DNA from 2 places in the Streptomyces sp. NPDC050315 genome. Region 1 is predicted to be linked to the other one. Evidence: riboswitches for the same ligand, from Rfam matches in the RefSeq annotation. Region 1 holds a riboswitch; the other holds the start of a gene.

The links. A riboswitch is a leader RNA that binds a small molecule or an ion and turns the genes downstream of it on or off. The one in region 1 is predicted to bind glycine.
Region 2: another riboswitch for glycine. It lies ahead of gcvP (aminomethyl-transferring glycine dehydrogenase); the one in region 1 lies ahead of gcvT (glycine cleavage system aminomethyltransferase GcvT).

The regions. Positions count from the first base shown of each region.
Region 1 covers NZ_JBFAKN010000004.1:268,017-283,463, reverse strand. The annotation lists gene AB0I82_RS16565 (thioredoxin domain-containing protein) at 1-396, shown strand, start outside; gene AB0I82_RS16560 (cytochrome c biogenesis CcdA family protein) at 393-1,223, shown strand; gene AB0I82_RS16555 (DUF5993 family protein) at 1,335-1,499, shown strand; gene AB0I82_RS16550 (disulfide bond formation protein B) at 1,570-2,289, shown strand; gene AB0I82_RS16545 (hypothetical protein) at 2,312-2,629, opposite strand; gene nadE (ammonia-dependent NAD(+) synthetase) at 2,768-3,598, opposite strand; gene AB0I82_RS16535 (GH25 family lysozyme) at 3,686-4,243, opposite strand; gene AB0I82_RS16530 (L-serine ammonia-lyase) at 4,691-6,073, opposite strand; gene glyA (serine hydroxymethyltransferase) at 6,346-7,608, opposite strand; gene gcvH (glycine cleavage system protein GcvH) at 7,674-8,051, opposite strand; gene gcvT (glycine cleavage system aminomethyltransferase GcvT) at 8,193-9,317, opposite strand; glycine riboswitch at 9,469-9,565, opposite strand; gene AB0I82_RS16510 (AAA family ATPase) at 9,886-10,473, shown strand; gene AB0I82_RS16505 (enhanced serine sensitivity protein SseB) at 10,601-11,425, shown strand; gene AB0I82_RS16500 (enhanced serine sensitivity protein SseB C-terminal domain-containing protein) at 11,587-12,375, shown strand; gene AB0I82_RS16495 (ABC transporter permease) at 12,791-13,789, shown strand; gene AB0I82_RS16490 (ABC transporter substrate-binding protein) at 13,867-15,447, shown strand, end outside.
Region 2 covers NZ_JBFAKN010000003.1:902,267-917,713, reverse strand. The annotation lists gene AB0I82_RS15315 (DUF881 domain-containing protein) at 1-708, shown strand, start outside; gene AB0I82_RS15310 (small basic family protein) at 705-1,037, shown strand; gene AB0I82_RS15305 (DUF881 domain-containing protein) at 1,745-2,671, shown strand; gene AB0I82_RS15300 (FHA domain-containing protein) at 3,111-3,647, shown strand; gene AB0I82_RS15295 (MerR family transcriptional regulator) at 3,665-4,414, shown strand; gene AB0I82_RS15290 (bifunctional nuclease family protein) at 4,489-4,962, shown strand; gene AB0I82_RS15285 (MerR family transcriptional regulator) at 5,182-5,799, shown strand; gene AB0I82_RS15280 (DNA polymerase IV) at 5,890-7,446, shown strand; partial or broken gene AB0I82_RS15275 (PRC-barrel domain-containing protein) at 7,431-7,739, opposite strand; glycine riboswitch at 7,853-7,950, shown strand; gene gcvP (aminomethyl-transferring glycine dehydrogenase) at 8,138-11,023, shown strand; gene AB0I82_RS15265 (DUF5999 family protein) at 11,181-11,387, opposite strand; gene AB0I82_RS15260 (hypothetical protein) at 11,759-12,343, opposite strand; gene AB0I82_RS15255 (glutamate-cysteine ligase family protein) at 12,878-14,380, shown strand; gene AB0I82_RS15250 (CPBP family intramembrane glutamic endopeptidase) at 14,567-15,361, shown strand.

The DNA of each region.
Region 1 (15,447 bases):
GAGGACTCCGAGCGGGCGGCCCGCGCGTCCTGGGCCGCCGGGCAGCAGGGCAAGTTCTGGGAGCTGCACGACGCGCTGTACGCCAAGAGCCGCAAGGGCCCCGACCTCGCCGAGGACAAGCTCGTCGAGCTGGCGCGCGACAGTGGCGTCCAGGACATCGACCGCTTCCGACGCGACTTGAAGAGCGACGCCGCGAAGAAGGCGCTGGACCGGGACCAGCAGGAGGGTTACCGGCTCGGCGTGCAGTCCACGCCGTCGTTCCTGGTCAACGGCGCGCCGATCGCCGGCGCCCAGCCCACCGCCACCTTCACCCAGGCCATCGACGAGGCCGCTGACCGGGCGGGCAAGAGCGGAGCGGGCAAGGACGGAGCAGGCAAGGACGGGGGCGGCAAGTGACCGACATCGGCTACCTCGCCGCCTTCCTGGGCGGCGTCCTCGCCCTGGTCAGCCCGTGCAGCGCACTGCTGCTGCCGGCCTTCTTCGCGTACTCGCTCGGCACCCCCGGCCGGCTGCTGGCCCGTACCGGCGTCTTCTACCTGGGCCTTGCGGTCACGCTGGTGCCGCTGGGCGCCGCCAGCACCGCCGCGAGCCGGCTCTTCAACGGCCACCGCGATGTGCTCATCGCCGTCGGCGGCTGGGTGGTGATCGCGATGGGCGTGCTGCAGATCCTCGGGCTGGGCTTCGCGTCCCGCCGCGCGCAGTCCGCCGCGGCCCGGATCACCCCCCGCTCGGCCGTCTCGACCTTCCTCCTGGGCTGCGTCTACGGCCTCGCGGGCTTCTGCGCCGGGCCGATCCTGGGCGCCGTGCTGACGGTCACGGCGGTCAGCGGGTCGCCCGTGTACGGCGCGTCGATGCTCGCGGTGTACGCGCTGGGGATGGCCCTGCCGCTGTTCGTCCTGGCCCTGCTCTGGGACCGGTTCCAATTGGGGCGGCGCGGCTGGCTGCGCGGCCGGGAATTCGCCGTCGGGCGGCTGCGCCTGCACACCACTTCGCTGATCTCCGGGCTGTTCTTCATCGGCATCGGAATTCTTTTCCTGGCATTCAACGGCACGAGCGCGCTGCCCGGAATTCTGGATACCGAATCGGAATTCCGGCTGGAGGAATGGGTGTCCGGCATCGGCGCCGCCGTGCCGGATTCCGTACTCATCGCGGGGGCCGCGCTCGTGGCCGCCGCGGTGCTCGGCCGGATCGCGCTGCGTCCGGAAAAGAAGACGAAGGACTGATCCCACCCATGGGGGATGCGTAGGGCCATACGGCTCATATCCGGGGCGGTGGCCGGTGACCTTCCGTGGCGTACGCGGTATGGCACCGGCCGCCCACTACGTTGCCGAGCCATGGACGCCCTCCTCTTCGCCGGTCTCTTTGCCACGCTGCTGTGCATCGTGGGCCAGCGGAGCCGGGTGGTGGTGGTCGCGGTGTGGTCGGCGATGTTCGCCGCCGTCGTGTGGCTGATGGCGCATCACGTGCCGGAAATTCTCGCGCTCGGTCTCGCGCGGTGAACCGCACCGCGCCCCGTCGGCCCTTTCCCGCCGGCGGACCGGAAACGACTGGACCGGAGTTTTCTTTGTCATGAGTGCACTGCTGACCGGGCGGCTGACGACGCCGATGAGTACGCCGGCGATTCCCGCACTCGATCCCGGGCCGCCGGGCATCATCGCCCGCGCGCAGTACTGGTTCGCCTGTCTTTTCGTGACCGGCTGGACCGGTGCCCTCTGCGCCGGGCTGTATCTGCAGTTCGTCCATGGTGAAGCGCCGTGCCCGCTCTGCGTCGTGCAGCGGATGTTCATGGTGCTGACGCTGCTGGGTGCCGCGCACATCGTCCGGCAGGGGCTGCGCGGCGCGGTGCCGCGCCGGGACTACCTCATGGGGTGGGGCCTCGCGCTCGTCGGCTGTACGGCCGGATCGCTGGCGGCGGGGTGGCAGGCGCTGCCGTACTTGCTGCTCGACGGCCGGGCGCACGGCGGCGGGGCCGACGGCGGCGCGGTGTACGGCGCCGGGGCGTACGGCGGCGTGGTCCAGGGGCTGCCGGCCGGCGTCTGGGCGTGGCTGTTCTTCCAGGCGTCCGTGCTCGCGATCGGCGCCGTGCTGGTCACCTCGCATCTGACCACGGCGCGGCGGATCCCCACGCAGGGGCTGCCCCGCGCGGCGGGGCAGGCCGTGCTCTTCCTCGCCGGAGTGGTCATCGCGGTGAGCGCGGTGGCCGTCTTCCTCCAGGCGGGGCTGCACGCCTTCCTGCCCGTCGCCCCCGGCCGGTATCAGCTCCTGTACGACCTGGGGATGCGGGGCTGAGACGCGCGGGGGCGCCGGGGCGTCAGGCGGTGCGGCGCAGTGGCGCGTGCGGCCGGGCATCCGCTCGGCGTCGGCGGTCGTTGCACAGCAGGCACTTGCCGTACCCCGGCGGCAGCGGGTCCTCGGGGTCGCCGTACAGCGGGTCCACCGCGCCGTGCGGATGCGCGGCGCAGCCGGTCGTGCCGGTTTCGGAGAGCGATCCGGCGGCGGTCAGGGCGCGCCGCAGGACGTCGACGAGCTGGTCGGCGTCCTGCCGGCTGGGGGCCGTCTGCAGGCCCGAGGCGAGGTCGGCGGCGTGGGTGAGCGCGGTCTGGAGTTCGCGCAGGTCTGCGTAACTCATGTCTCGGAGCGTAGGCGCACCCACTGACAGTTGATCTTCCGATCGCACTTGGTGGCATCCCATGCGCCGATCCATGCCCGTCAATGCCCACGATTCACCGTCGCGCGGCGGAAGACCCCCTTGCGGGGGCATGACATCTCAGGGCGCGATCGGCAGTTCCCGCTTGTGGGCCGTGAGGCGGTAGCGGCGCACGATCGTCTCGTACGTCTGCTCGCTGACCGGCTTGCCCTCCAGGAAGTCGTCGATGTTGTCGTACGTGACGCCGAGCGCGTCCTCGTCCGCCTTGCCCGGGTCCAGCGTCTCCAGGTCGGCGGTCGGGGTCTTCCAGACCAGCTCGGCGGGGGCGCCGAGGGCCTCGGCCACCGCGCGCACCCGGCGCTTGGTCAGCCCGGTCAGCGGCACCAGGTCGGCGGCGCCGTCACCGAACTTGGTGAAGAAGCCGGAGACCGCCTCGGCGGCATGGTCCGTGCCCACGACCAGGCCCTCCTGCGCGCCGGCCACCGCGTACTGCGCGATCATGCGCTGCCGGGCCTTGATGTTGCCCTGCACGAAGTCCTGGTGGTGGGCGTCGCGGAAGGTCGCCCCGCCCGCGAGGACGGCCGCCAGCGCGGCGTCACTGGCCGGCTTCACGTCCACCGTGAGCAGCTGGTCGGCCTTGATGAACGACAGCGCGAGCTGCGCGTCGTGCTCGTCGGCCTGGACGCCGTAGGGCAGCCGCATCGCGTAGAACGTCGCGTCGTGCCCCGCCTCCCGCGCCCGCTCCACCGCGAGCTGGCAGAGCCGGCCCGCGGTGGTGGAGTCCACGCCGCCGCTGATGCCGAGCACCAGGGAGCGCAGCCCCGTGGAGGTCAGCCGCTCGGTGAGGAAGGCCACCCGGCGCTCGATCTCCTCGTGCGCGTCGAAGGACGCGGACACCTGGAGATCCCGGGCGATCTCCTGCTGCAGGCTCATGGACGCCGGGTCGGTCACGGTGGCTCCTCGTGGTCTCGCTGTGCCGCCGGGGGCCGCGGAGAGACGGGCGGCACCGGCACACAGGCGCGTACGTACGAGGAAACTCTATTCTTCGTTCGCCCACGCCTTGAGAGCGGCCTTGCTGGAGAACTGGCCGACGTTCTTGTCGAGCGGGGTGTCGGTGTACTGGTGGAAGCGCCACTTGGCCTTGATCCGCGGGCGGCCCGCGGAGACATAGTCCGCTATCCACAGGCCGTCGCCGGCGTAGGACGTGGTGTCGTGGTTGAGCCAGAAGTCGCGGTTGCAGTACAGCAGCACCTTGTGGCGGTGCGGCCGCAGGGCCTTCACCTCGCGGATGAACTGGTCCTTCTGCGCGTTGCTCGCGTACGTCCCGGCGCTGGTGCGCTCCCAGTCGACTATCAGCACGTCGCCGAGTCTGGACGCGCACTTGTCGACGAAGTACCGGGCCTGCGCCGCGATGTTCCCCGGCCACAGGAAGTGATAGAAGCCGACCACGCACCCCGCCTCGCGGGCCCGCGACGCCTGGGAGCTCTGGTGCGGATTGATGTAGGAACGGCCCTCGGTCGCCTTGATGAAGACGAAGTCCAGGCCCTTGGTGGAGTACGTGGGCTGGTACGAGCTGACATCGACGCCGTGCAGCATTGCAATCCTCCCGCAACCGTGCGATTACCAAGCGTCACTGCGGTCCATCCTGGACATGCCCGCTGACGCAAGGTCTCAAAGGTGGAGTTGCCCTCCGACCGTGCTTCGTCGCTCCCCTCGACGTCCCCCGTGCACGACGGCTGTGCACGCTGTGTGAAAAGCGCCGTCGACAACCAAACGCCGTGCGGCGTACGGGAGTTCCCCGTGAGTCATACGGATACGGGGTATGGCTCCGGGGCGCAAGGGAAAAACGACAACGGGCCCGAACCGGGGGAGGTTCGGACCCGTCGCGGGGTAAAGAGGTCAGGCCGGGGGGCGGGGCGCGTAGCGCGCCACCAGCAGGCCCAGCGTTGCCAGAGCGATCAGCATCACGAGAATCACGAACCGGCGCCTGCCCCCAACCTCCGGGGGTATTCCGTGATCTGGATCACGTACGGGTTTGGCCCGTCAGCACTCGATGATGTTCACCGCCAGGCCGCCGCGCGCGGTCTCCTTGTACTTCACGGACATGTCGGCGCCGGTGTCCTTCATGGTCTTGATGACCTTGTCGAGGGAGACGTGGTGGCGGCCGTCGCCGCGCAGGGCCATGCGGGCCGCGGTGACGGCCTTCGCCGAGGCCATGCCGTTGCGCTCGATGCACGGGATCTGGACCAGGCCGCCGACCGGGTCGCAGGTCAGGCCGAGGTTGTGCTCCATGCCGATCTCCGCGGCGTTCTCCACCTGCTCCGGGGAGCCGCCCAGCACCTCCGCCAGGCCGCCCGCCGCCATCGAGCAGGCCGAGCCGACCTCACCCTGGCAGCCGACCTCGGCGCCGGAGATGGAGGCGTTCTCCTTGAAGAGCATGCCGATGGCGCCCGCGGCCAGCAGGAAGCGGACCACGCCCTCCTCGTCGGCGCCGGGCACGAAGTTCATGTAGTAGTGCAGGACGGCGGGGATGATGCCGGCCGCGCCGTTGGTGGGCGCGGTCACGACCCGGCCGCCGGCCGCGTTCTCCTCGTTGACGGCCATCGCGTAGAGGGTGACCCACTCCATCGCGTGGGCCTGCGGGTCGCCCTCGGAGCGCAGCGCGCGGGCCGCGTTCGCCGCCCGGCGGCGCACCTTCAGGCCGCCCGGCAGGATGCCCTCACGGGACATGCCGCGGCTCACGCAGGCCTGCATGACGTGCCAGATCTCCAGCAGCCCGGCGCGGATCTCCTCCTCCGTGCGCCACGCCTTCTCGTTCTCCAGCATCAGCGCGGAGATCGACAGGCCGGTCTCCTGGGCGAGCCGCAGCAGCTCGTCGCCGGTGCGGAAGGGGTACTTCAGCACGGTGTCGTCGAGCACGATGCGGTCGGCGCCGACCGCGTCCTCGTCGACGACGAAGCCGCCGCCCACCGAGTAGTACGTCTTCTCCAGCAGCGGGGCGCCGTGCTCGTCGTACGCGAAGAGGGTCATGCCGTTGGCGTGGTACGGCAGCGAGCGGCGGCGGTGCAGGATCAGCTCGGTCGACTCGTCGAAGTCGATCTCGTGCGCGTCGCCTATTTCGGCGTTCAGCAGCCGCAGCCGCTTGGTGGTGCGGATGCGCTCCACCATGTCGTCGGCCTTCTCGACGTCGACGGTGCGCGGCGAGTGGCCCTCCAGGCCCAGCAGGACGGCCTTGGGGGTGCCGTGGCCGTGGCCGGTGGCGCCGAGCGAGCCGAAGAGCTCGGCCCGTACGGACGTGGTCTGCGCGAGGAGGCCGTCCTTCTTGAGGCGGCCCACGAACATCCGTGCCGCGCGCATCGGGCCGACCGTATGGGAGGAGGACGGGCCGATGCCGATGGAGAAAAGATCGAAGACGGAGATGGCCACGGTGGCGGACTCCTTTGTCTGCTCAGGGTGGGCGAGGGGGCGGGTTGCGTGCCGGGCACGCTCCGCGGGAGCAGGCCGTGAACGGCGTAGGCGGGACGTTTCTGCGCCGACTGCCGAGCGTAACGCGACCAAGGGGGCATACGGGGCGGTCACCGGACGTCCTGTGGTGAGGCGCACATGGCGCACACGGCACGGCGCATGAGGGCGCACACGCCACGGGCCCGGGGACAGGATGCCCCGGGCCCGTGAAGCCCGTACGACGGCCAGGTGACTTACTTGCCCAGCTCCGGGTACAGCGGGTGCTTGTCGGCCAGCGCGGTGACGCGGGCCTTGAGGGCGGCCGCGTCGTACTCCGGCATCAGCGCCAGCGCGATGATGTCGGCGACCTCGCGGAAGTCCTCGGTCGTGAAGCCGCGGGTGGCCAGCGCCGGGGTGCCGATCCGCAGGCCCGAGGTGACCATCGGGGGCCGCGGGTCGTTCGGGACGGCGTTGCGGTTGACCGTGATGCCGACCTCGTGGAGGCGGTCCTCGGCCTGCTGACCGTCCAGCTCGCTGTCGCGCAGGTCGACCAGGACCAGGTGCACGTCGGTGCCGCCGGAGAGCACGTTCACGCCCGCCGCGCGCGCGTCGGGGGAGGTCAGGCGCTCGGCGAGGAGCTGGGCGCCCTCGACGGTGCGCTGCTGGCGTTCCTTGAAGTCCTCCGACGCGGCGACCTTGAAGGAGACCGCCTTGGCCGCGATCACGTGCTCCAGGGGGCCGCCCTGGAAGCCCGGGAAGACCGAGGAGTTCAGCTTCTTCGCGAAGTCCTTCTTGGCCAGGATGATGCCGCCGCGCGGACCGCCGAGCGTCTTGTGCGTGGTGGAGGTCACGATGTCGGCGTGCTCGACCGGGTTCGGGTGCAGACCCGCGGCGACCAGGCCGGCGAAGTGCGCCATGTCGACCCACAGGTACGCGCCGACCTCGTCGGCGATGCGCCGGAAGGCGGCGAAGTCCAGCTGGCGCGGGTACGCCGACCAGCCCGCGATGATCACCTTGGGGCGGTGCTCCTTGGCGAGCTGCTCGACCTCGGCCATGTCGACCAGGCCGTTGCCGTCGACGTGGTAGGGCACCACGTTGAACTGCTTGCCGGAGAAGTTCAGGCGCATACCGTGCGTGAGGTGCCCGCCGTGCGCCAGGTCCAGGCCGAGGATGGTGTCGCCCGGCTTGGCCATGGCGAACAGCGCCGCCTGGTTCGCGGAGGCGCCCGAGTGCGGCTGCACGTTGGCGTACTCGGCGCCGAACAGCTCCTTGACCCGGTCGATCGCGATCTGCTCGGTGACGTCGACGTGCTCGCAGCCGCCGTAGTAGCGGCGGCCGGGGTAGCCCTCGGCGTACTTGTTGGTGAGGACCGAGCCCTGCGCCTCCATGACGGCGACCGGAGCGAAGTTCTCCGACGCGATCATTTCGAGGGTGGACTGCTGACGGTGGAGTTCGGCGTCGACAGCGGCGGCGACGTCGGGGTCGAGCTCATGGAGGGAGCTGTTCAGAAGCGACATGAGTCTTCCTGGGTGGGAGCCTCCGAGGGGCTTGCGGGCCCCTCGGCACGGCGGGCGGGCGTAGGTCAGCCGGCGGTGAAAGCGGTGTACTCGTCGGCGGAGAGCAGGTCCTCCGGCTCGCCGCTCAGCTTCACCTTGAACAGCCAGCCGCCCTCGAAGGGGGCGGAATTCACCAGCGACGGGTCGGCCACGACGTCCTCGTTGATCTCGGTGACCTCACCGTCGACCGGGGAGTAGAGATCGCTGACGGACTTGGTCGACTCCAGCTCGCCGCAGGACTCGCCCGCGGTGACGGTGTCGCCGACCTCGGGGAGCTGGGCGAAGACGACATCGCCGAGCGCGTTGGCCGCGTGCTCGGTGATGCCGACCGTCGAGACGCCGTCCTCGGCGGCCGACAGCCACTCGTGCTCCTTGCTGTACCGGAGCTGCTGGGGGTTGCTCATGGTTCGATTCTCCTGGATGCGCGGGAATGATCGTGCAGAGGGTCTTGACAGGTGAGACGCGAACGCGTCACTTCTGTCGTCCGTAGGGAACTTCTACCGTCCGTACGGACGGGCCGTGGCGGGTTGCGCCACGCCGGGCGGCTACTTCTCCCGCTTGTAGAAGGGCAGCGCGACGACCTCGTACGGCTCGTGCTTGCCGCGGATGTCCACGGCGACGCCCTTCGTACCCGGCTCGGCGTGCGCCGCGTCCACGTACGCCATCGCGACCGGCTTGCCGAGGGTGGGGGAGGGGGCACCGGAGGTGACGGTACCGATGGCGGTGCCCTCGGCGTCCACGACCGGGTAGCCCGCGCGCGGCACGCGGCGGCCCTCGGCGATCAGCCCGACCAGCTTGCGCGGCGGGTTCTGCTCGGCGCGCTCGGCGGCCGCGGCCAGCGCGTCCCGGCCCACGAAGCGGCCCTCGTTCCCGGGCTTCTCGAACTTCACGACCCGGCCCAGGCCCGCGTCGAACGGCGTCAGGGAGGTGGACAGCTCGTTCCCGTACAGCGGCATGCCCGCCTCCAGGCGCAGCGTGTCGCGGCAGGACAGGCCGCAGGGGACCAGGCCCGCGTCCTTGCCGGCCTCGGTCAGCGCCTCCCAGAGCGCGACCGCGTCGGCGGGCCGGACGAACAGCTCGAAGCCGTCCTCGCCGGTGTAGCCGGTCCGGGCGATCAGCGCGGAGACGCCCGCGACGGTGCCGGGCAGGCCCGCGTAGTACTTGAGGCCGTCCAGGTAGGCGTCCGTGAGCGACTTCACGATGCCCGCCGACTCCGGGCCCTGGACCGCGAGCAGCGCGTACGCGTCGCGGTCGTCCCGTACGGCGGCGTCGAAGCCGGCCTGCCGGGCGATGAGCGCGTCCAGCACGGTCTGCGCGTTGGAGGCGTTGGCCACGACCATGTACTCCTGGTCGGCCAGCCGGTAGACGATCAGGTCGTCCAGGATCCCGCCGTCCTCCTGGCAGATCATCGTGTACCGGGCGCGGCCCGGCTTCACCGAGCCGATGTTGCCGACCAGCGCGTAGTCGAGGAGGTCGGCCGCCTGGGGCCCGGTGACGGTGATCTCGCCCATGTGGGAGAGGTCGAAGAGGCCGGCGCGGGTGCGGACGGCGACGTGCTCGTCGCGCTCGCTGCCGTAGCGCAGCGGCATGTCCCAGCCGGCGAAGTCGGTCATGGTCGCGCCGAGCGCGCGATGCGTGGCATCGAGCGCAGTGCGACGGGGTTCACTCATGGCAGCGGGCTCCCGGGGATGGACGACAGGGACGTATCGGACGTCTCCCCATCTGTCATCGGAACCTGAGAGGTTCACCGACAGCCCCGATCGGGCTTCGGCTTGCACCTTGGGTGGGGCCGCACCCGGGCGGCCCGCTTTTCAGATCTGCCTCGTCCGCGCAGTACAGGGGCCTGAGAGATTCAAGGGAGTACTTGCTCCTTCGGCGCCCCGCCGTGGCCTGGCGGGAACTCTCCCGCGCGGATTCAAGCGGCCGGTATGCAGTTGAGTGCCGGTGTGCGCTCACGGATGCACGGTGGCGCGCACATCATTGCACGGCAGCGCCCGATAGAGGAGTCCCGGCCCGCACACCCGGTGTCCCTCGCACGACCTGCCCCGCGCTTGAAGCTCATTACCTTTTCTTGACACTCTGCGGGTATGGGGGAGACCCAGTGAACCAACGGGGAGGGCGATCACGGTGCAGAGGCAAGCCGTATGCGCGACGACGGCGGGGGTCGCGCCCGGCGCGGTGCCGCGCCGTGCCCGCGTGCCCAAGGCGGTGGTGCGTCCCGGCCGCGGCGCGCCCCTGATGGATCTGCGCGGCATGGAAGGTGAGGCGGCCGTGCGGCAGCTGGACTTTCCCGCGGGCGGCCTGGTGGTCGTCTCGGGCCTGCCCGGCAGCGGCAAGAGCACGCTGATGCACCGCGTGGTGCCCGCGCTGGACCGGGCCGGTGCGCCCGTGCACCGCATCGATTCCCAGGACGTACGGGAGCGCTGGGAGGCGGGCCGGCTCGGTTGGCTGCCGTACGGCCTGATCCGCCCGCTGGTCCGGGCCGCGCACTACCACGGCCTGCGGCAGGCGCTGCGCTCCGGCGGCAGCGTGGTCGTGCACGACTGCGGCACGCTCGCCTGGGTACGCCGCTGGATCGCGCGCACCGCCCGGCGGGAGGGCCGTGAGCTGCATCTCGTCCTGCTCGACGTGCCGCCTGCGGTGGCGCTCTCCGGGCAGCGGGCCAGGGGCCGCGGGGTGTCCGGTTACGCCTTCGGGCGGCACCGGCGCGCGGTCCGGCGACTGCTGGCCAGGGCCCGGACGGCGCGGCTGCCGAAGGGCTTCACGGCGTCGGTGCTGCTGGACCGGCGGGCGGCGGACGCGCTGGAGCGGACGACGTTCGGCTGACGGGGCCGCGCTGTCCGGCTGACGGGACCGCGCTTCCGTGCCGCATGTGAGATACGCCCGAGAAGAACCGGCCGGTCGGACGCTAGGGTTTTCGATCAGGCAGCGCGGCACGAAGCGGGTGGTGACCATGGACATTCCGGAGCAGAGCATCCCTGGGCAGGGCATTTCCGAAGAAGGCATTCCGCAGTTGGCCTGGCCGGCCAATGAGCTGGAGGAGGTGCTCGCGGCGTCGGTCGGTCACCCCGGCGCCGGCGCCCGGATCGTCGAGGTGCTCGGCCGCAGCCGGATATGGGTGCCGCTGCCCAAGGGCGGCGGCCCCGACAGCGCCGGCTTCGGCCGGCCCGGCCTGGACCTGCCCACGGTGGAGCTGCCCGACGGCATGGCGTACGTCCCCGTCTTCAGCTCCGAGCAGGAGTTCCTGCGGGTCGTCGGGGCACACATGCCGTGCACGGTCGCGCCCGCCCGTGAGTTCGCCCGCGGCCTGCCGCCGAAGATCGGCATCGCGGTGAATCCGGACGGCACCGTCGGCGTACCGCTGCCGCCGCCCGCCGTGGCCGAGCTGTGCCGCGGTGACATGCCGCGCGACGGCCTGCCCTCCGGTGGCCGGGTGCGGCTGTACGAGCCGGACTGGCAGGACGAGCCGGTGGACTTCCTCGCCGCGGCGGGGCTGGAGTTCTCCGGCGTCCCGTACGTCACGACCGCCCGTCGCTGCCTCGCGAACATCGAGGGCGACGCGCCCACGCTCTTCGTCGGTGTGCAGGTCGCCGACCCGGCGGCGGCACTCCAGGACCAGGCGCAGCGGGACGGCGCGCTCGCCGCCCTGGGCCGGGCCCTCGGCGCCGTACCGGTGCCGTGGCCGGTCCAGCTGGTCATGCTGGACATCGCGCAGGACCCCGTCGTGGACTGGATGCGGGAGCGGGTCCGGCCGTTCTACGCACAGGACCTGGGGTAACCGCGCGGCCGCGGACCGGCCCGTACGGAAGCGGAATAGCGGCCCGTACCAGGACGGATCGCGCGCGCCCGGCCCGGGGCCGGTGCCGGACCCGCCCTTAAGCTGGTGCAATGACCGGGCGGGCGCCCTTGCGTGCCTGCCGAGAGAAGGGACGGGGACACGTGAGCGCGGGTGCGCATCAGGGAGCGGCGGCCGGCCAGGTCGAGCAGGTGCTGCAGCAGGTCTCGCCCGGCCGGTACGACGCCTATGAGGCGCTGCTGCAGGCGCTGGCCGGGGGCCAGGTGTGGATGCTGCTGTGGCAGGGCAGCGCCGGGGCCGCCGATGCGCAGTACGGCAACATGGAGGTCGACGGGCTCGGCTACGCGCCGTGCGTGACCTCCCCGGCGGAGCTCGCGGCCAGCGGCTGGACCCGCGCCCACGAAGTGGTCTCCGGGCCCGAGATCGCCGCCGCGCTCTACCCCGACCGCTGGGGCCTGTGGCTGAACCCGCACGCGCCGGGCGGCGGCGTCGGCATTCCCTGGCTGGACCTGCGCCGGATCGCCGGCGGCCTGGACCGGCTGCCCGCAGGGCCCCTGCGGATCACCGAACCGGCCGTGGAGATCCCGCAGTTCTACGCCCTCCTAGGGCAGAACGCGCACCGCACCCCGGCCGTCCGCGCGCTGCGCCGCGCCTGGGTCCAGCCCGCGCTCGGCGTCCCGTATCTGGCGATCGGCCTGGAGCTGTACGACACGAGCCCGGCCGCCGTGGAGTCCGTACGGCTGATGATGCAGCAGTCCATCGGCGCGGTTCCGGAGGGACTGCCTGTCTCGACGGTGGCGATGGAGGACGAATACGACCCGGTGGGCATGTGGATGCGCGCCTACGCGCGCCCCTTCTTCGACCGCGGTGCACAGGACCCCACCGCCGCCCCCACCGCCGCTCACGGTTACGGCTACCCCCGCCCCTACTGAGGTCACGCCCGACCCCGCCCGCCCCCGTCGCGGCGTGAAAGTGCCGTCGCCCCTCGCGCCGACGTGTGCCGAATTGCCCTCCTGTGTACCGTCGTTGAGGCCGCCGCCGGGCGGGGGCGCGAACCGCTGAGCCGTCCCGGATGTCCGTATAACGGAATGCCGTGGAGCACATCACAGTTGCGCATCCTTTCCCCGGCAGGGCTGGTGACTGATCGCGACTCGGATGAAGACTCCCGCAGCAGGGCCTGGACCCTGTGTGCGACAAGCAACTCGACCGCTGTCGCGCGGACATCCGAAAAACGCTGAGCTGCAAGACCTCCGGACGTCCGCCGGCGCGCACACCAGTGATGTGAACCGAGCCGCCGACGCGGCGGACATGGGCCGGCCAAGCGCGGCCGAGAGGGGTCTAAGGCACGTGACCGCACCGATCGAGACCACCGGGGCGGCTGCCGAGGCGCAGCCGGAAGCGGTGCTGGAAGGCGTGCCGAGCAAGCGGATCGAGGGCCGCTCGCTCGGTCAGATCGCCTGGCTGCGCTTCAAACGCGACAAGGTCGCGGTGGTCGGCGCCATCGTTGTCACCGCGCTCATCGTGATCGCGGCGCTCTCCCGGCCCCTGCAGTCGCTCCTCGGCCTGGACCCGAACGAGCCGAATCAGTCGCTGATCGACCCCAACACCACCCTGCCGCTCGGCGACTTCGGCGGCATGAGCGCGGACCACCCGCTCGGCGTGGACCCCAAGTTCGGCCGCGACCTGCTCGCGCGGGTCCTGGAGGGCTCCTGGGTCTCGCTGATCGTGGCGTTCGGCGCGACGCTGCTGTCGGTGGCGATCGGCACGGTCCTGGGCGTGGTGGCGGGCTACTACCGCGGCCGGGTGGACGCGGTGATCAGCCGGATGATGGACGTCTTCCTGGCGTTCCCGCTGCTGCTCTTCGCCATCGCCATCTCCGCCTCGCTGCAGGGCGGCGCCTTCGGCCTGGAGGGCCTGCCGCTGCACATCTCGGTCCTGATCTTTGTGATCGGCTTCTTCAACTGGCCGTACATGGGCCGCATCGTGCGGGCCCAGACGCTGTCGCTGCGGGAGCGCGAATTCGTCGACGCGGCCCGGGGGATGGGCGCACGCGGCCCGTTCATCCTCTTCCGGGAGCTGCTGCCGAACCTGGTGGGGCCCATCGTCGTGTACTCCACGCTGCTGATCCCCTCGAACATCCTCTTCGAGGCCGCCCTCAGCTTCCTCGGTGTCGGTATCCAGCCCCCGCAGTCCTCCTGGGGCGGAATGCTGAACCAGGCGGTCAAGTACTACGAGGTCGACCCCCAGTACATGCTCGTCCCCGGCCTCGCGATCTTCGTCACCGTGCTCGCGTTCAACCTGCTCGGTGACGGCCTGAGGGACGCGCTGGACCCGCGCAGCCGCTGACACCGCTCCGGCAACGCCCGGGCGGTACCGGCTAGTTCCACCGAAGTTTCCGACGAACGAAGGGGAAACCGAGCATCATGCGAAGGTCAGTTCCGGTCGCGGCGATCGCGGCCATATCCAGTGCGGGCCTTTTGCTGGCCGGCTGCAGTGGCGGCAAGGACGCGAACGAAGGCGCGTCCGCGGCGAACGCCGCGACGAAGGGCATCGTCAACGCCTCGGACGCGAAGGGCGGGACGGTCAACTACGCGATCAGCGACGCCCCCGAGTCCTTCGACCCGGGCAACACCTACTACGCCTTCATCTACAACTTCAGCCGTCTCTACGCGCGTCCGCTCACCACCTTCAAGCCGGCTCCCGGCGAGAAGGGCAACGAGCTGGTGCCCGACCTCGCCGAGTCGATGGGCAAGCCCTCCGACGGCGGCAAGACCTGGACGTACAAGCTCCGCAAGGGCGTGAAGTACGAGGACGGCAAGGAGGTCACGTCCCAGGACGTGAAGTACGCGGTGGAGCGCTCCAACTTCGCCCGCGACACCCTCTCGCTCGGCCCGAACTACTTCCAGCAGTTCCTGGAGGACAAGGACAAGTACAAGGGTCCGTACAAGGACAAGTCCAAGGCCGGGCTGAAGTCCATCGAGACGCCCGACGACCACACGATCGTCTTCCACCTGAAGAAGCCGTTCGCGGAGTTCGACTACCTGGTGTCCGCGCCGCAGACCGCGCCGGTCCCGCAGGCCAAGGACAAGGGCGCCGACTACACCAAGAACGTGGTCTCCAGCGGCTCGTACAAGTTCCAGAGCTACCAGGAGGGCAAGCAGCTCGTCCTGGTACGCAACCCGCAGTGGTCCGCCAAGACCGACCCGCTGCGCAAGCAGCTCCCGGACAAGATCGTCCTGAAGATGAAGGTCGCCCAGTCGACCATCGACAAGGACCTGCAGTCCGGCAACACCCAGATCGACCTCGCCGGGCGCGGCGTGGACGGCCAGACCCAGGCCCAGCTGCTGACCGACCCGAAGCTCAAGGCCAACACGGACAACGCGCTCGGCCAGCGGCTGGTCTACACGGCGATCAACAGCAAGGTGAAGCCGTTCGACAAGCTGGAGTGCCGCCAGGCCGTGCAGTACGCGATCGACAAGCGCGCCGTGCAGACCTCGCTCGGCGGCCCGATCCGCGGTGACATCGCGTCCACCGTCCTGCCGACCGACATCGCCGGGTACCAGAAGTTCGACATGTACCCGCAGAAGTACGACGCCAAGGACAAGCTGGATCTGACCGAGGCGAAGAAGAAGTGGAAGGAGTGCGGCGCCGGCAAGACCGACACCACCATCCTCGCCCGCTCGGACCGCCAGGACGAGGTCGACGCGGCCACCACCGTCATCGACTCGCTGAAGAAGATCGGCATCAACGCCAAGATCCAGCAGTACCCGACGAGCAAGTACTTCTCGGACTACGCGGGCGTGCCGAAGTTCAACAAGAAGAACAACGTCGGTCTGATCATGATGCAGTGGGGCTCGGACTTCCCGACCGGCTACGGCTACCTGCAGCAGATCCTGAACGGCAAGGCGATCAGCCAGTCCGGCAACACCAACCTCTCGGAGCTGGACAACCCGGAGATCAACAAGCTGCTCGACACCGCCATCGCCAACACCGACCAGGCCGCG
Region 2 (15,447 bases), on a different contig from region 1:
GTGACGGTCGGGGCCGCCCAGGCGCGGATATCAGCACCGACCATGGCCAAGGAGCGCGAGGAGCTCATCGCGCGGATCGACCAGGGCACCGACAAGGCCGACAAACTGCAGCAGCACGTCGACTCGCTCCGTGAGGACGTCGGCGACATGCAGCGCAGGGCGCTCAAGAAGAGTGACGGCGAACGGGCCGACCTACTGGCGCTGCTGTCCGGTTCCACTCAGGTCACCGGCCCCGGGGTGAAACTGGTCGTGGACGACGCCAAGGAAGCGGAGACCGGCGGTGGCGGTCCCCGAGAGAGCAGCGGCTTCTCCGATACCGGGCGGGTGCGCGACCGGGACATGCAACGGGTGGTCAACGGCCTGTGGGAATCCGGCGCCGAGGCCATCTCCGTCAATGGACAGCGCCTCACGTCCCTCTCGGCGATCAGGGCGGCGGGAGACGCCATACTGGTCGACAACAAACCGCTGGCGCCGCCGTATACGGTGCTGGCGGTGGGGGACGGGCAGCGGCTGAGCACCACGTTCCAGGACAGCGCCGATGGCCAGTACCTGCATGTGCTGCAGGAGAACTACGGCGTCCGCACCAGGATTTCCACCGAGGGTGACCTCACGCTGCCGCCCGCGCCGAGCTTGATCGTACGTACCGCACAGCCGAAGACCGGTGCCGCGCAGCCGGGCGGCACCGACACAGGGAAGGGCACATCGTGATCGCCGTACTGGGCCTCATCGTGGGAGTCGTGGTCGGACTTGTCGTCCGCCCCGTGGTGCCGACGGTGGTCGAGCCCTACCTGCCGATCGCTGTTGTCGCGGCGCTGGACGCCGTGTTCGGCGGTCTGAGGGCGATGCTGGACGGCATTTTCGACGACAAGGTCTTTGTCGTCTCCTTCCTGTCCAATGTGGTTGTCGCCGCACTCATCGTCTTCCTCGGGGACAAGCTGGGCGTCGGCGCCCAACTCTCCACCGGTGTGGTCGTGGTACTCGGCATCCGCATCTTCTCCAACGCCGCCGCGATTCGCCGGCACGTGTTCAGGGCGTGAGACCAATGGCATCCGACGAGCACGACAAGAACGACGAGCGCAACGAGCGCAACGAGCGCAACGAGCCTGACGAGGCACAGGGGCGCGAGGAATCGCAGGAGCGCGCCGAGTCGCCCGAGAGCGACCGGACGGCCGGGCGCGACGAGGCCGCGCCTGCTGAGGGCGGTGTGGTGCAGAAACGTCCCGTGACGCCTGGAAGTGGCGAGCCGTCAGAAGGTCGCGACACTCCGAAGGGGGACGATGCCCCGGAGCGCCGCGAAACGCCCAAGGCGTCCGAGACGTCCGGTAAGCCCGAGGAGGGTGAACGTACCGAGGCGCCCGAGAAGCCGGTGACCCGCAGGGCGGACGAGGCTGCCGAGCAGGCGGCCGCCGCGCAGGCCCCGAAGGAGGAGCCTGGCGAAGGTCATACGCAGCGGCCAGGCCCCGGCCGTCTGCAAGGACCCCTGCAGGGCCCCGCCCAAGGGCGCCCGCCGCGCCCCGTACAAGGGCGGGGTGGCCCCCAGGGGCCCGCTCAGGGGCGCCCGCCGCGCCCGGTGCAGGGCCGTCCGCAAGGAGGGCCGCAGGCGCGCCCTCAGGGGAGCGGTCAGGCCGGCCCCCATGGTGCGCACGGCCCTGTACGGCAGCGCCCGCAAGGCCCTGCGCAAGGGCCCGGGCAGGGGCGTCCGCAAGCCCCCGGTGACCGTTCCGGGCCCGCTGGGCGGCTGCCCATGCCGCCCGAGCGGCAGGCGCCTGGCGGGCCTCCTCGGGGGCCGCAGCAACCGCGTCCCGGTGGTGCGTCGGCAGCGCCTCAGGGCGGCCGTCCCGCGGGCGCCGCGGCATCCGGGGCGGAGGAGCGCGGCCCCGTAGGGAACGGGCAGGCTCCCGCGAACGGTCAGCCGTCCGCGGCGCGGCCGGGCCCCGAAGAAGCGCCCCAGCTCACCGGCCGGGAGCGGCTGAAAGCCGGTCTGTGGCCGCCGCGCCTGAACCGGGCTCAATTGATTGCCGCGGTACTGCTGTTCATTCTCGGGCTGGGGCTCGCTATTCAGGTACGTTCCACCAGTGACAGCAGTGCGCTGCGCGGAGCGCGCCAGGAGGACCTGGTGCGCATCCTTGACGAGCTCGACGACCGCTCGCAGCGCCTGGAGGACGAGCAACGGCGGTTGGAAGGCCAGAAGACCGAGCTGGAGAACAGCTCGGACCAGGCCGAGGAGGCCCGTAAGCAGACGGTGGAAAAAGAACAGCAGCTCGGGGTGCTGGCCGGTACGGTGGCGGCCGAGGGGCCCGGCATCTCGCTCACGATCGACGACCCGTCGCGCTCCGTCGAGGCGGACAAGCTTCTGGACACGATCCAGGAGCTGCGCGCGGCCGGCGCGGAGGCCATTCAGGTCAACGACGTCCGTGTCGTGGCGAACACCTACGTCTCGGACGTGCGGGGCGGCGTGGAGATCGACGGGAAGCGGGTCGTGCAGCCGTTCCGCTTCAAGGTCATCGGCAAGCCCGAGGACCTGGAGCCGGCCCTGAACATCCCGGGCGGAGTGGTTCAGACATTGGAGAAGGAGCAGGCCACGGTGTCTGTGACCCGTCAGGACAAGATCGTCGTGGACGCCTTGCGCAAGGCGGAACGGCCCGACTACGCGCGGTCGTCGTCGCAGTGAGGCGGGAACGTATGGCGAGGCGTGTGACGGGGCATGAGGTAGCCGGGGGTCGGCGCACCGCACAAGTGGTGCGTGGTGGAAACTGTGTGAAGGCCCCGGACGTTGAATGGATGTCCGGATCGGCCGGTGTGTGCATCGAGGGTTCGTCCTGCCCCACGGGCGGGTCTGTTTCGTTCAAGGGGAATCGCCCGTGAGTTTTTTTGCGAAGCTGTTCGGCAAGAGTGACCGCAAGGACGGCGGCAACGCCTCTGCGCGGCACGCCGCGCCACGGCAGTCAGGTGAGCCGGCGGCCAATGAGGAGCGCCCGCTCTTCCGTGACGAGGTGGCCGGCCCGGCCGGTGGTACTTCCGGTGGTCAGCAGCCCGGTTCTGTTGACCCTGCCGCGTCCGGCCCCATAGGTTTCCAGGAACCATCAGCCGCTACGGGTGGAGGGTCCGCCTTGCCGGTTTGTACGAGGTGCGGGCACCGCAATGCCGAGGCGAGCCGGTTCTGCTCCAACTGCGGCGCGCCGCTGCGCGCCGGTGGGCAGGCCGAGCGTCCCTCTGAGACGACCTCGACCATCTCCATCTCGGGTATCGAGGCGTACGACGCGGAGACGACGGGGCAGACCCCGATGCCTTCGCTGTCCCCCGAGGCCCAGGCCGCCGTGGACGCGTTGCCGCTCGGCTCCGCGCTCCTCGTGGTGCGCCGGGGCCCCAATTCCGGCAGCCGCTTCCTGCTGGACGGTGACCTGACCACGGCGGGCCGCCATCCGCAGAGTGACATCTTCCTGGACGACGTGACGGTCTCCCGCAGCCATGTGGAGTTCCATCGCGGCCAGGACGGCGGCTTCACCGTCACCGACGTCGGCAGCCTGAACGGCACCTACGTCAACCGTGAGCGGATCGACTCGGTTCCGCTGGCGAACGGCGACGAGGTGCAGATCGGCAAGTTCCGCCTGGTCTTCTACGCGAGCCAGCGGGGCGTCGGCATCTGACCGGCCAGGGAAGGCACATGCACCACACACCGTCCGGCGGTGCCGGTTCCTCCGGCACCGCCGCCGCGGGCGGCGAGCTGGTGAGCATCGGTACGGTGCTCAATCTGCTGCGCGACGAATTCCCCGAGGTCACGATCTCCAAGATCCGCTTCCTGGAGTCGGAGGGCCTGGTCGAGCCGCAGCGTACGCCGTCCGGGTACCGCAAGTTCAGCACGGAGGACGTCGAGCGGCTGGCGGGCGTGCTGCGGATGCAGCGCGACCACTATCTGCCGCTGAAGGTCATCCGCGAGCACCTGGACGCCGTGGCGCGCGGTGAGGACGTGCAGCTCCCGGCGCCCGCCTCGGCGCCCAGGGAGTTCCTGGACGGTGTACAGGAGCCGTCCGGTGAGCATCCGACGGCCGCCCGGATCGGCCGCGACGAGCTGCTGGCCGCCACTGAGGTGGACGAGTCCGAGCTCGCGGACTGGGAGGCGTACGGCCTGCTCGCCCCGGCGTCCGACGGCGGGTACGGCATCGAAGCCGTGGCGGTCGCCAAGCTCGTCGCCGAGCTGGGCCGCTTCGGCCTGGAAGCGCGTCATCTGCGGGCGGTGAAGGCCGCGGCGGAGCGCGAGGCGGGCCTGATCGAGCAGGTCGTGGCGCCGTTGAAGCGGCACCGCAACCCGCAGACCAGGGCCCATGCGGAGGCCACGGCCAGGGAGCTGGCCACGCTCTCCGTACGACTTCATGCGGCCTTGGTCCAGGCCGCCCTCCACGTCCGGCTGCCGTGACCTTGGGTACGGACACCCCCGCCGAGGGGGTGCCCGACTACCCAAACCGGCCGGGCACGTCCTAGGGTTGCTGTGTGAACGAGCTCGACGTCGTGGGTGTCCGGGTGGAAATGCCTTCCAACCAACCGATCGTGCTGTTGCGCGAGGTGGGAGGCGACCGCTACCTGCCCATTTGGATCGGGCCCGGCGAGGCGACCGCCATCGCCTTCGCCCAGCAGGGCATGGCCCCTGCCAGGCCGCTGACGCACGACCTGTTCAAGGACGTGCTGGAGGCGGTGGGCCAGGAGCTGTCCCAGGTGCGCATCACGGACCTGCGGGAAGGCGTCTTCTACGCCGAGCTGGTCTTCGCCAGCGGCGTGGAGGTCAGCGCCCGCCCGTCCGACGCCATAGCGCTGGCGCTGCGCACGGGTACGCCGATCTACGGGACCGACGGGGTGCTGGATGATGCCGGCATCGCGATCCCGGATGAGCAGGAGGACGAGGTGGAGAAGTTCCGCGAGTTCCTCGATCAGATCTCCCCCGAGGACTTCGGTACCAACAGCCAGTAAGGCCGCAGCGGGCGCCGCACCGTAAGGGAGCGAGCGGGGCGCACGACAGCACACCCGGCGCACAACCCACCAGACATTCCCCGCATAAAGTCACGTGAAACCACTCGTAGGGTGATTATCACTCGGCGTGGCGAGCGCGGCGATCGTTGACGCACCCCGAGTGACTGCATACCGTCGATAAGGCAGGTCCCGTCCGGGACGTGAAGGACGGAGGTCGGCGTGGCAATCACCGGCGACGGTACGGCGGCGGGAGGGGCATTGCCGCTTCACACTGGCGCGGCGAATCGTGCCCCCGTAAACCGTGCCCCGGCACAGGCCGCCGGGAAGCCGGCCGGCCCGGTCGGCGAGACGGTCGGATACCGAGGACCGACGGCATGTGCCGCCGCGGGGATCACTTACCGGCAGCTGGACTACTGGGCGCGTACGGGACTGGTCGAGCCCAGCGTGCGGCCGGCGTACGGCTCGGGCACCCAGCGGCTCTACAGCTTCCGGGACGTCGTCGTCCTGAAGATCGTCAAGCGGCTGCTGGACACCGGCGTCTCGCTGCAGAACATCCGCACGGCCGTGCAGCACCTCGCCTCCCGCGAACTGCCCGATCTGGCCCAGATGACGCTGATGAGCGATGGCGCGACGGTGTACGAGTGCACCTCGCCCGATGAGGTCGTCGATCTGCTCCAGGGTGGTCAGGGCGTTTTCGGCATCGCCGTCGGCGTGGTCTGGCGGGACGTGGAGGCCGGGCTGTCCCAGCTGCACGGAGAGCGCGTGGACACCGGCGAGACCCTCATCGGCCACAATCCCCACGACGAGCTGGCCCGCCGCAGGAATCGCGCGGTCTAGAACGGCCCGTGCAGGCGCACGGTACGACGCGCGGCGCGGAAGCACCCGCCGCGCGGCCGATTGTCAGTGGTGTACGGCACCATCAGTGACGTGAGACGTGCGCCGACGATCCTGCATCTGGACATGGATGCGTTCTTCGCGGCCGCCGAGCAGGCGGCCAAGCCCAGCCTGCGCGGAAAGCCCGTGGTGGTGGGCGGCATCGGCGGGCGCGGCGTCGTCTCCACCGCGTCGTACGAGGCCCGCGTCTTCGGCGTCCGCTCGGCCATGCCCACTGCCCAGGCCCGCCGCCTCTGCCCCAACGCCGCATACCTCACGCCCCGCTTCCACGTGTACCGCCAGGTCAGTGAAAAAGTCATGGCGCTGCTGCACGAGCTGTCGCCGCTGGTGGAGCCGCTGAGCCTGGACGAGGCGTTCGTGGACCTGGAGGCCGGCGGGGTCGCCGACGACGCCGCATCGGCCCGTGCGGTGGGGGAGCAGCTGCGCCGCGACATCCTGGCGGTCACGGGACTGACCGGCTCGGTGGGCCTCGCGGGTGCCAAGATGCTCGCGAAGATCGCATCCGAGCAGGCCAAGCCGGACGGCCTGGTGCTGATCGAGCCGGGCACCGAGCGCGAGCTGCTCGGGCCGATGACCGTGCGGACGCTGCCGGGCGTCGGCCCGGCCACGGCCGAGGCGCTGCGCAAGGCCGGGATCCACACGGTCGCGGAGACCGCCGAGGCCGGCGAGGCGGAGCTGGTGCGGCTGCTGGGGCGCGCGCACGGCACGGGGCTGTACGCGATGGCGCTGGGCCGGGACGACCGGCCCGTGGTCGCGGAGCGGGACGCCAAGTCGGTCTCCGTCGAGGACACCTTCGAGGTGGACCTCACCGACCGTACGAGGGTGCGCGCCGAGGTGATGCGGCTGGCGGACCGGTGCGTGCAGCGGCTGCGTGCTGCCGGACGCTCGGGCCGTACGGTCGTGCTGAAGGTGCGCAACTACGACTTCTCCACGCTGACCCGGTCCGAGACCCAGCGCGGGCCGACGGACGACCCCGCGGTGGTGCGGGAGGCGGCGGGGCGGCTGCTGGATCTGATCGACACGACGGGCGGGGTGCGGCTGCTCGGCGTGGGGGTGACCGGCCTCGCCGACTTCACGCAGGAGGACCTCTTCGCGCAGGCGGCGACGGAGCGGGCGGCCGAGGAGGCCCGGCTCGTCGAGGAGGCCGGAGCGACGGAAGGGGCGGCAGGGGAGAGCGGGACGGAAGAGGCCGAGGAGGCCGCTGAGCGGCCCAGGAAGTGGCTGCCGGGCCTGGACGTGGTCCACACCGAGTACGGCCCCGGATGGGTCCAGGGAAGCGGCCTGGGGCGGGTCACCGTACGGTTCGAGCAGCCCTGGTCCGCGCCGGGGCGGGTGCGGACGTTCCTGGTCGACGACCCGGCGCTGACGCCGGGGGAGGCGCTGCCCCTGGTGGGCGGCGGTCCGGACGGTCCGCCGGCGGCCGAGGACGGGGCGCATCCGCCCATACCCGCCCCGCCGGCAGCTGCCGCTCAGTCCTCCGGCGAGCCCGCTATCCGTCCGAATTCCCGGTCGGCGGACCCGGCGGCCGGACGGCCGACCGCGTCCTCCCCGGCGAGCTCCGCGTCCGTGGCGGAGATATCCAGCCGGTAGTGGTGGTAGAGCTGCAGTTCCTGCTCCGGCGAGAGGTGGCGGCCCACTCCGAAGTCCGGCGCGTCCTTGATCAGCTTGCGCTCGTACGGCACGTGCAGCGCGTCGTCGACCAGCCGGCTCGGCTCCAGGGGCACGAACGCGTCCCGGCTGAAGAGTCCGGTACGGACCGCCGCCCACTCCGGCTCGCCGGTCGCGTCGTCCAGGTACACCTCGTCGACGGTGCCGATCTTGGTGCCGTGCCGGTCGAACGCCTTGCGGCCGATCAGACTGCGGGGATCGATATCGGTCTGCACGGTTCCTCCTACCTGCTGGAACTGTCCTCTGCACCCTACGAAACGGCACATTTCCCGCCCTGGCCACTCGAGGGATGCCGAGCAGTCGCGCTGGTAGGCTGGTCAGCGATCGATGACCCCGTGCGGGAGAGCTCTCCGACCCCCGGGCCGGAGGCGCCGAAGGAGCAACTCCTCCCCGGAATCTCTCAGGCACACGTACCGCGCGGACGAGATCACTCTGGAAAGCAGGGTGGGCCACGGACAGTGCAGTACCGGAGCCCCTCCTCACCGACGGTGAAAACCGGACGCTGCGTGCGTTCCGGTGAAGCTCTCAGGTTGAGATGACAGAGGGGGAGGCCGTCCGGGCACCAGCGCCGTGGTGCCCCTCGTAGGTCCCAGAGACCAGGAGGCCCCCGCAGATGACCACCAACCGCATCTCGTTGACCGAGCTGGAGCGCGGCACCCCGTTCGAGCAGCGCCACATCGGCCCCGACCAGGCGGCCCAGGCGAAGATGCTCGCGCACATCGGCTTCGGCTCGCTGGACGAACTGACCGCGGCCGCCGTCCCCGACGTGATCAAGAGCGCCGAGGCGCTGGACCTGCCACAGGGCCGCACCGAAGCGGAGGTCCTGGACGAGCTGCGGGGCCTCGCGGACCGCAACCACGTGCTGTCCTCCATGATCGGCCTGGGGTACTACGGCACGTTCACGCCGCCGGTCATCCTGCGCAACGTCATGGAGAACCCCGCCTGGTACACCGCGTACACCCCGTACCAGCCGGAGATCTCGCAGGGCCGCCTGGAGGCCCTGCTGAACTTCCAGACCATGGTCGCCGACCTCACCGGGCTGCCCACCTCGGGCGCCTCGCTGCTGGACGAGGGCACCGCGGCCGCGGAGGCCATGGCGCTCTCCCGCCGCATGGGCAAGGTCAAGAAGGGCGTCTTCCTCGTCGACGCCGACTGTCTGCCGCAGACCGTCGCCGTCATAGAGACCCGTGCCGAGCCCACCGGCGTCGAGGTCGTCGTCGCCGACCTGAGCGACGGCATTCCCGCCGAGATCGCCGAGCGCGGTGTCTTCGGTGTGCTGCTGCAGTACCCGGGCGCCTCCGGCGCGGTCCGCGACCCCCGCGCGCTCATCGAACAGGCTCACGAACTTGGCGCGATCGTGACCGTCGCCGCCGACCTCCTGGCCCTGACCCTCCTCACCTCGCCCGGCGAGCTCGGCGCCGACATCGCCGTCGGTACGACGCAGCGTTTCGGTGTGCCGATGGGCTTCGGCGGCCCGCACGCCGGCTTCATGGCCGTCCGTGAGAAGTTCGCCCGCAGCCTCCCCGGCCGCCTGGTCGGCGTCTCCGTCGACGCCGACGGCAACAAGGCGTACCGCCTGGCCCTGCAGACCCGCGAGCAGCACATCCGCCGCGAGAAGGCCACCAGCAACATCTGCACCGCGCAGGTCCTCCTCGCCGTCATGGCCGGCATGTACGCCGTCTACCACGGCCCCGAGGGCCTGGCCGCCATCGCCCGCCGTACGCACCGCTACGCCACCGTCCTCGCCGAGGGCCTGCGCGCCGGCGGCATCGAGGTCGTGCACGGCACGTACTTCGACACCCTCACCGCGCGGGTCCCCGGCCGTGCCGCCGAGATCGTCGCCGCCGCCCGCGAGGCCGGCGTCAACCTCCGCCACATCGACGCCGACCTGGTCGGCATCGCCTGCGACGAGACCACCGGACGCGCCCAGCTCACCGCCGTCCTCGGCGCCTTCGGTGCCCAGGCCGACATCGAGCAGCTGGACGCGGCCGCCGCCGACGTGCTGCCCGAGTCCCTGCTGCGCACCGACGACTACCTCGCCCACCCGGTCTTCCACCAGTACCGCTCCGAGACCGCGATGCTGCGTTACCTGCGCACCCTCGCCGACCGTGACTACGCGCTGGACCGCGGCATGATCCCGCTCGGCTCCTGCACGATGAAGCTGAACGCGACCACCGAGATGGAGCCGGTGACCTGGCCGCAGTTCGGCGCGCTGCACCCCTTCGCGCCCGTGGACCAGGCGCAGGGCTACCTCACCCTCATCCAGGAGCTGGAGGAGCGCCTCGCCGTCGTCACCGGCTACGACAAGGTCTCCCTGCAGCCCAACGCCGGTTCACAGGGCGAGCTCGCGGGCCTGCTGGCGGTCCGCGCGTACCACCGCGCCAACGGCGACGAGCAGCGCACCGTCTGCCTCATCCCGTCCTCCGCGCACGGCACCAACGCCGCCAGCGCCGTGATGGCCGGCATGAAGGTCGTCGTCGTCAAGACCGGCGAGGACGGCGAGGTCGACGCCGACGACCTGCACGCCAAGATCGAGCAGTACCGCGACGAGCTGGCCGTCCTGATGGTCACCTACCCGTCGACGCACGGCGTGTTCGAGGAGCACATCACCCAGATCTGCGCGGCCGTGCACGACGCGGGCGGCCAGGTCTACGTCGACGGCGCCAACCTGAACGCGCTGGTCGGCGTCGCCGAGCCGGGCAAGTTCGGCGGCGACGTCTCGCACCTGAACCTGCACAAGACCTTCTGCATCCCGCACGGCGGCGGCGGTCCGGGCGTCGGCCCGGTCGGCGTGCGCGCGCACCTCGCGCCGTACCTCCCCAACCACCCGCTGCAGCCCACCGCGGGCCCCGAGACCGGCGTCGGCCCGATCTCCGCCGCCCCCTGGGGCTCGGCCGGCATCCTGCCGATCTCCTGGGCGTACGTCCGCCTCATGGGCGGCGAGGGCCTCAAGCGCGCCACCCAGGTCGCGGTGCTCTCCGCCAACTACATCGCCAAGCGCCTGGAGCCGCACTACCCGGTGCTCTACACCGGTCCCGGCGGCCTCGTCGCGCACGAGTGCATCATCGACGTACGGCCGCTGACCAAGGCCACCGGCGTCAGCATCGACGACGTCGCCAAGCGCCTGATCGACTACGGCTTCCACGCCCCGACGATGTCCTTCCCCGTGGCAGGCACGCTCATGATCGAGCCGACCGAGAGCGAGGACCTCGCCGAACTGGACCGTTTCTGCGACGCGATGATCGCCATCCGCGCGGAGATCGAGAAGGTCGGCACGGGCGAGTGGGACAAGGAAGACAACCCGCTGCGCAACGCCCCGCACACCGCCGCCTCCCTCACCGGCGAGTGGACCCACCCGTACACCCGTGAGGAAGCCGTGCACCCCGCCGGCGTGGACGCCGCGGCCAAGTACTGGCCGCCGGTGCGCCGCATCGACGGCGCCTACGGTGACCGCAACCTCGTGTGCTCCTGCCCACCGCTGGAGGACTACGACGGCTGACGGCGGTCGGCGCTTCCTGAGCCGACTCGGCGGGCGCGCTTCCTGTCGCGGCTCTGAGCTGGTGGCGGCCGGCGGCGCTTTCTGAAGCGTCCCGGCACGTCAAAGGGCCCTCGGCGATCTCCGCCGGGGGCCCTGCTCGTACTTCCCGCTCACCGCGTCAGGCTGCGGTGACGACCTGCCCGGTGCCCATCGGCCGGTGCGGGTCGATGACCTGCCCGTCCGGCAGGAGCTCACCGGTGTCCTCGAAGAGGAGGACGCCGTTGCACAACAGGCTCCAGCCCTGCTCCGGGTGGTGCGCCACAAGATGGGCGGCCTCCCGGTCGGCGGACTCTGCTGACGGACACGGTGGCTGGTGCTGGCACATGGATGCTGTCTTTCGCTGCGGTGTGGTGGTGGACGTCTTCCTGCGGCTCGATGTGGCGTTCATGGCCGCCCCCCGTTCGGTAGTTCGCTCCCAGTGTTGCCCTACGGGCGTGATTCCGCAGGGATTTCGCAGCAGCGGTACTTACTGGATGAAGACGCATCACCCATGCGGGCGGTTGCCGCGTCTCGTACCGCACCTCTGGGGGGTCTCGACTGGTCATTGTGGGCTAGTCACCCGGCGGAACGGTGCGTTCGGAGGAGTACGCGCACAGCAGTGCGCCCCGCGGCGAGGAGAACCGCGGGGCGCACTCCGGTGAATCGGAACCCATCCGGCACACGGCGCTTCGAGGGACGCCGCGTCCCGGGTCCCTACTAGGCCGGCGAGCCCAGAAGGGACGCGGGCGTGAGGCGGAGCGTGAGACGGGACAGGAGCTCGGCGACATGGTGCGGCCGGTGAGCGGCGATGCCGGGGGGCGCCGGGGCGAGTGGGACCAGCAGGTCCCCCGCCCCCGGGCAGCCTTCGGCACCGTCCGCCGTGATGTCCTCGTGCAGCCACAGCGTGAGCATGTACAGCTCCGGTACGGACAGCAGCCGTGGCTGGTAGGCGGTGGGCACGGATTCGGCCTGGTGCAGGGCCCGTTCGATCGCGGACACGTACGGGCCCTCGCCGAAGTGCGAGAACGCCCAGCCGTCCGGCGTGAGCATGGCGTCCGCGGTGGCCAGCGCATGCTCGCCGCCGCGGATGAGGAATCGCCAGCCGGTCAGGCGGGTACGCGGGGTGCCGCGACGGGAGACGTCGTCGAGTACATGGACGGGCAGGGGGCGTTCAGGACGCAGGGGCCCCTGGTGGACACGGAGGGCGGGGGTCGGGGCCTCACGTACGGCGGTAGGAGAACCGAGGGCGGTGAGGACGCTGCGCAGGGCGGGAGCGGGAGCAGGGGGTACATGCAGCGGCATGGTGGGTCGCCTCTCACTTGGGAGACACGGTGGTGCTGGGCAAGTGCGGACGGCGCTGTCAGCAGGCGGGAGCAGAGCGTGGCCGACCGGGGCCATGGCCCGGCGGGGGTGTCAGCCGCTGTGCCTCAGCCTCGGAAATGCCCCGCTAGCTGGGCGCCAACTCTCTGCCTCGTCCACGAAGTTTATACGACAGGTGTTCAGTGCTTGTTTCGACTACCGCTCACGGAGATTTTTGGCAAGTCGCATTACGGCCCGTTCTCCACGGTCTTTTCGATGCAATTATGCACCCCGCTGGTCCGCGGACCTCGGATTACCCCGGCGACGCGGTCGGCCTGATGTCATCGTGCTTTGGAACAGGGCCAATGCGCGGGGCCCGAGCCCCCTCGGTATGCCCTCGGAATGTGCCATTCGGCTCGCCCTCCCCAGCCTATCGGGGGCACCCGGCTCCCCGAGGCGTTATCGAACCGATTGCCGGGCATCATCGACCGCACGGGCCCGCGGCCGCGGGCCGGCCACGTCTGGAGGGACGCTTCGATGGGGGAGAAGGTCACGGCCGGTGGAATTGGCCACGACGACCGCCAGCGTTATCGAAGAAGACTGAGCGAGTGCCTGGAGGGTTTGGCGAGGCTACTGGACGAGAAGCGCTTCGACCGCCCGAAGAACCTCATGGGCATAGAGATAGAATTGAATCTTGCCAGCGCCGACGGCATGCCCAGGATGATGAACTCCGAGGTGCTGGAACGCATCGCCAGCAGGGATTTCCAGACCGAGCTCGCCCAGTTCAATCTTGAAGTCAATATCCTGCCGCACCGCCTCTCCGGGCGCGTGCTGGACCAGCTCGCCGAAGAACTGCGCACCGGCCTCGCCTACGCCGACCGCAAGGCCCGCGAGGTCGCAGCCCGTATCGTAATGATCGGCATTCTGCCCACGCTCACCGCCGAGGACCTGGTCTCGTCGAACCTCTCCGAGGCCGACCGCTACATGCTCCTCAACAACGAGATGCGCGCCGCACGCGGCGAAGACTTCGAGATCGACATCGAAGGGGTGGAACGGCTCACCGCCACCTCACCCTCCATCGCCCCCGAAGCCGCCTGCACCTCCGTACAACTGCACCTCCAGGTCACCCCGAACCGCTTCGCCGCCGTATGGAACGCCGCCCAGGCACTCACCGCCGTCCAGGTCGCGATCGGCGCCAACTCGCCCTTCCTCTTCGGCCGCGAACTGTGGCGCGAGTCCCGGCCCCCCGTCTTCCAGCAGTCCACCGACACCCGCCCGCCCGAACTCCAGACCCAGGGCGTCCGCCCCCGCACCTGGTTCGGCGAGCGCTGGATCGAATCCGCACACGACCTCTTCGAGGAGAACGTCCGCTACTTCCCCCCGCTGCTCCCCATGTGCGGCGAGGAGGACCCGCTCGCCGTACTGGAGAAGGGCGGCGTGCCGGAACTCTCCGAACTCGTCCTGCACAACGGCACGGTCTACCGCTGGAACCGCCCCGTCTACGCCGTCGCCGAGGGTGTCCCCCACCTCCGCGTCGAGAACCGCGTGCTGCCCGCCGGCCCCACCGTCACCGACGTCATCGCGAACACCGCCTTCTACTACGGCCTCGTACGGGCCCTGGCCGACGAACCCCGGCCCATCTGGACCCGGCTGCCGTTCGCCGCCGCCGCCGAGAACTTCGACACCGCCTGCCGCTACGGCATCGACGCCGCCCTCCAGTGGCCACGCCCCGGCCGCTCCGGTGGCATCGCCCAGATCCCCGCCGTACGCCTCGTCCTCCAGGAGCTGCTGCCGATGGCCGCCGCCGGACTGGACGGCTGGGGCGTGGCACCGGCCGACCGGGACCACTACCTCGGCGTCATCGAGGCCCGCTGCCGACGCCGCGTCAACGGCGCCTCCTGGCAGGCCGCCGCCTTCCACCGTGCCCTGCAGGGCGGCCTGGACCGCGAGGAGGCGCTGGCCGCGATGACCCGGCGGTACAGCGAACTGATGCATGAGGGACGGCCGGTGCATGAGTGGCCGTTGGAGGGGGTTGTGTAGGGCTGGTGGTCGTCTTGGAGTGAGGTGGGGGCGTACGAGGCTGGCCGTACGCCCCCACTTCTGGCCGTCCTGGGCACGGCCCCCGTGCCGGCGGCCTCCGGCCCTTCGGGCAAGCTGGCGGGGTAGTGGAGGCGTACCGGCGCTATCGCGGAACTGGAGGCAGGCGTGCAGTCCGAAGTGCACCCCGTGGCTGAATCTCTCCCCGAAGGGGGCCCGCCCGGCGGCCTCGCACGCACCACACTGAGAAGCGAGACGCTGATCGTGCTCGCCCTCTCCGTCGGCGCCAGCGCGGTATCCGCCCTCATCAGCTTCACGGGATCACTCACCGAGCCCGGCGGCCTGAAGGACCAGGCGGCGAACCTCAACAGCTCGCAGGCGCCCGGCCGCCCATGGCTGGATCTCGCCTGGCAGCTCTTCGGGATCGCCACCGCGCTGGTACCCGTAGTGCTCGTCGCCCACCTGCTGCTCAGGGAACGCGCGGGCGGTCTGCGCGCCCTCGGCTTCGACCGCCGGCGCCCCGGCTTCGACCTCGGCTGGGGACTCGTCGTGGCGGCCGGCATCGGAGGCAGCGGCCTGCTGCTCTACCTGGGCGCCAGGGCAGCCGGGGCCAACCTCACCGTCGTACCGGAATCACTGCCCGACGTGTGGTGGAAGTTCCCGGTACTGATCGCCTCCGCCCTGCAGAACTCCGTACTGGAAGAAGTGATCGTCCTCGGCTACCTGCTGCGCCGCCTCGGCCAGTTGGGCTGGTCACCGATGGCCGCACTCGTGGCGAGCTCGGTCCTCCGCGGTTCGTACCACCTGTACCAGGGCATCGGCGGCTTCATCGGGAACATGGTGATGGGCACAATCTTCGTACTTATCTACCGCCGCTGTGGACGAATCGCCCCCCTCGTCGCCGCCCATGCCATCATCGACATCATCGCGTTCGCCGGCTACGCCCTCCTGGCGGGGAGAGTGGGGTGGCTGCCAACGGGGTGAGGGGAGGTGGGGTGGGGGGGTGGGGGAGCCCCCCCAGAGGCCGCCGAGAAAAATTCCCCCGCCCCCGCCCCCGCCCCCGGCCTCAC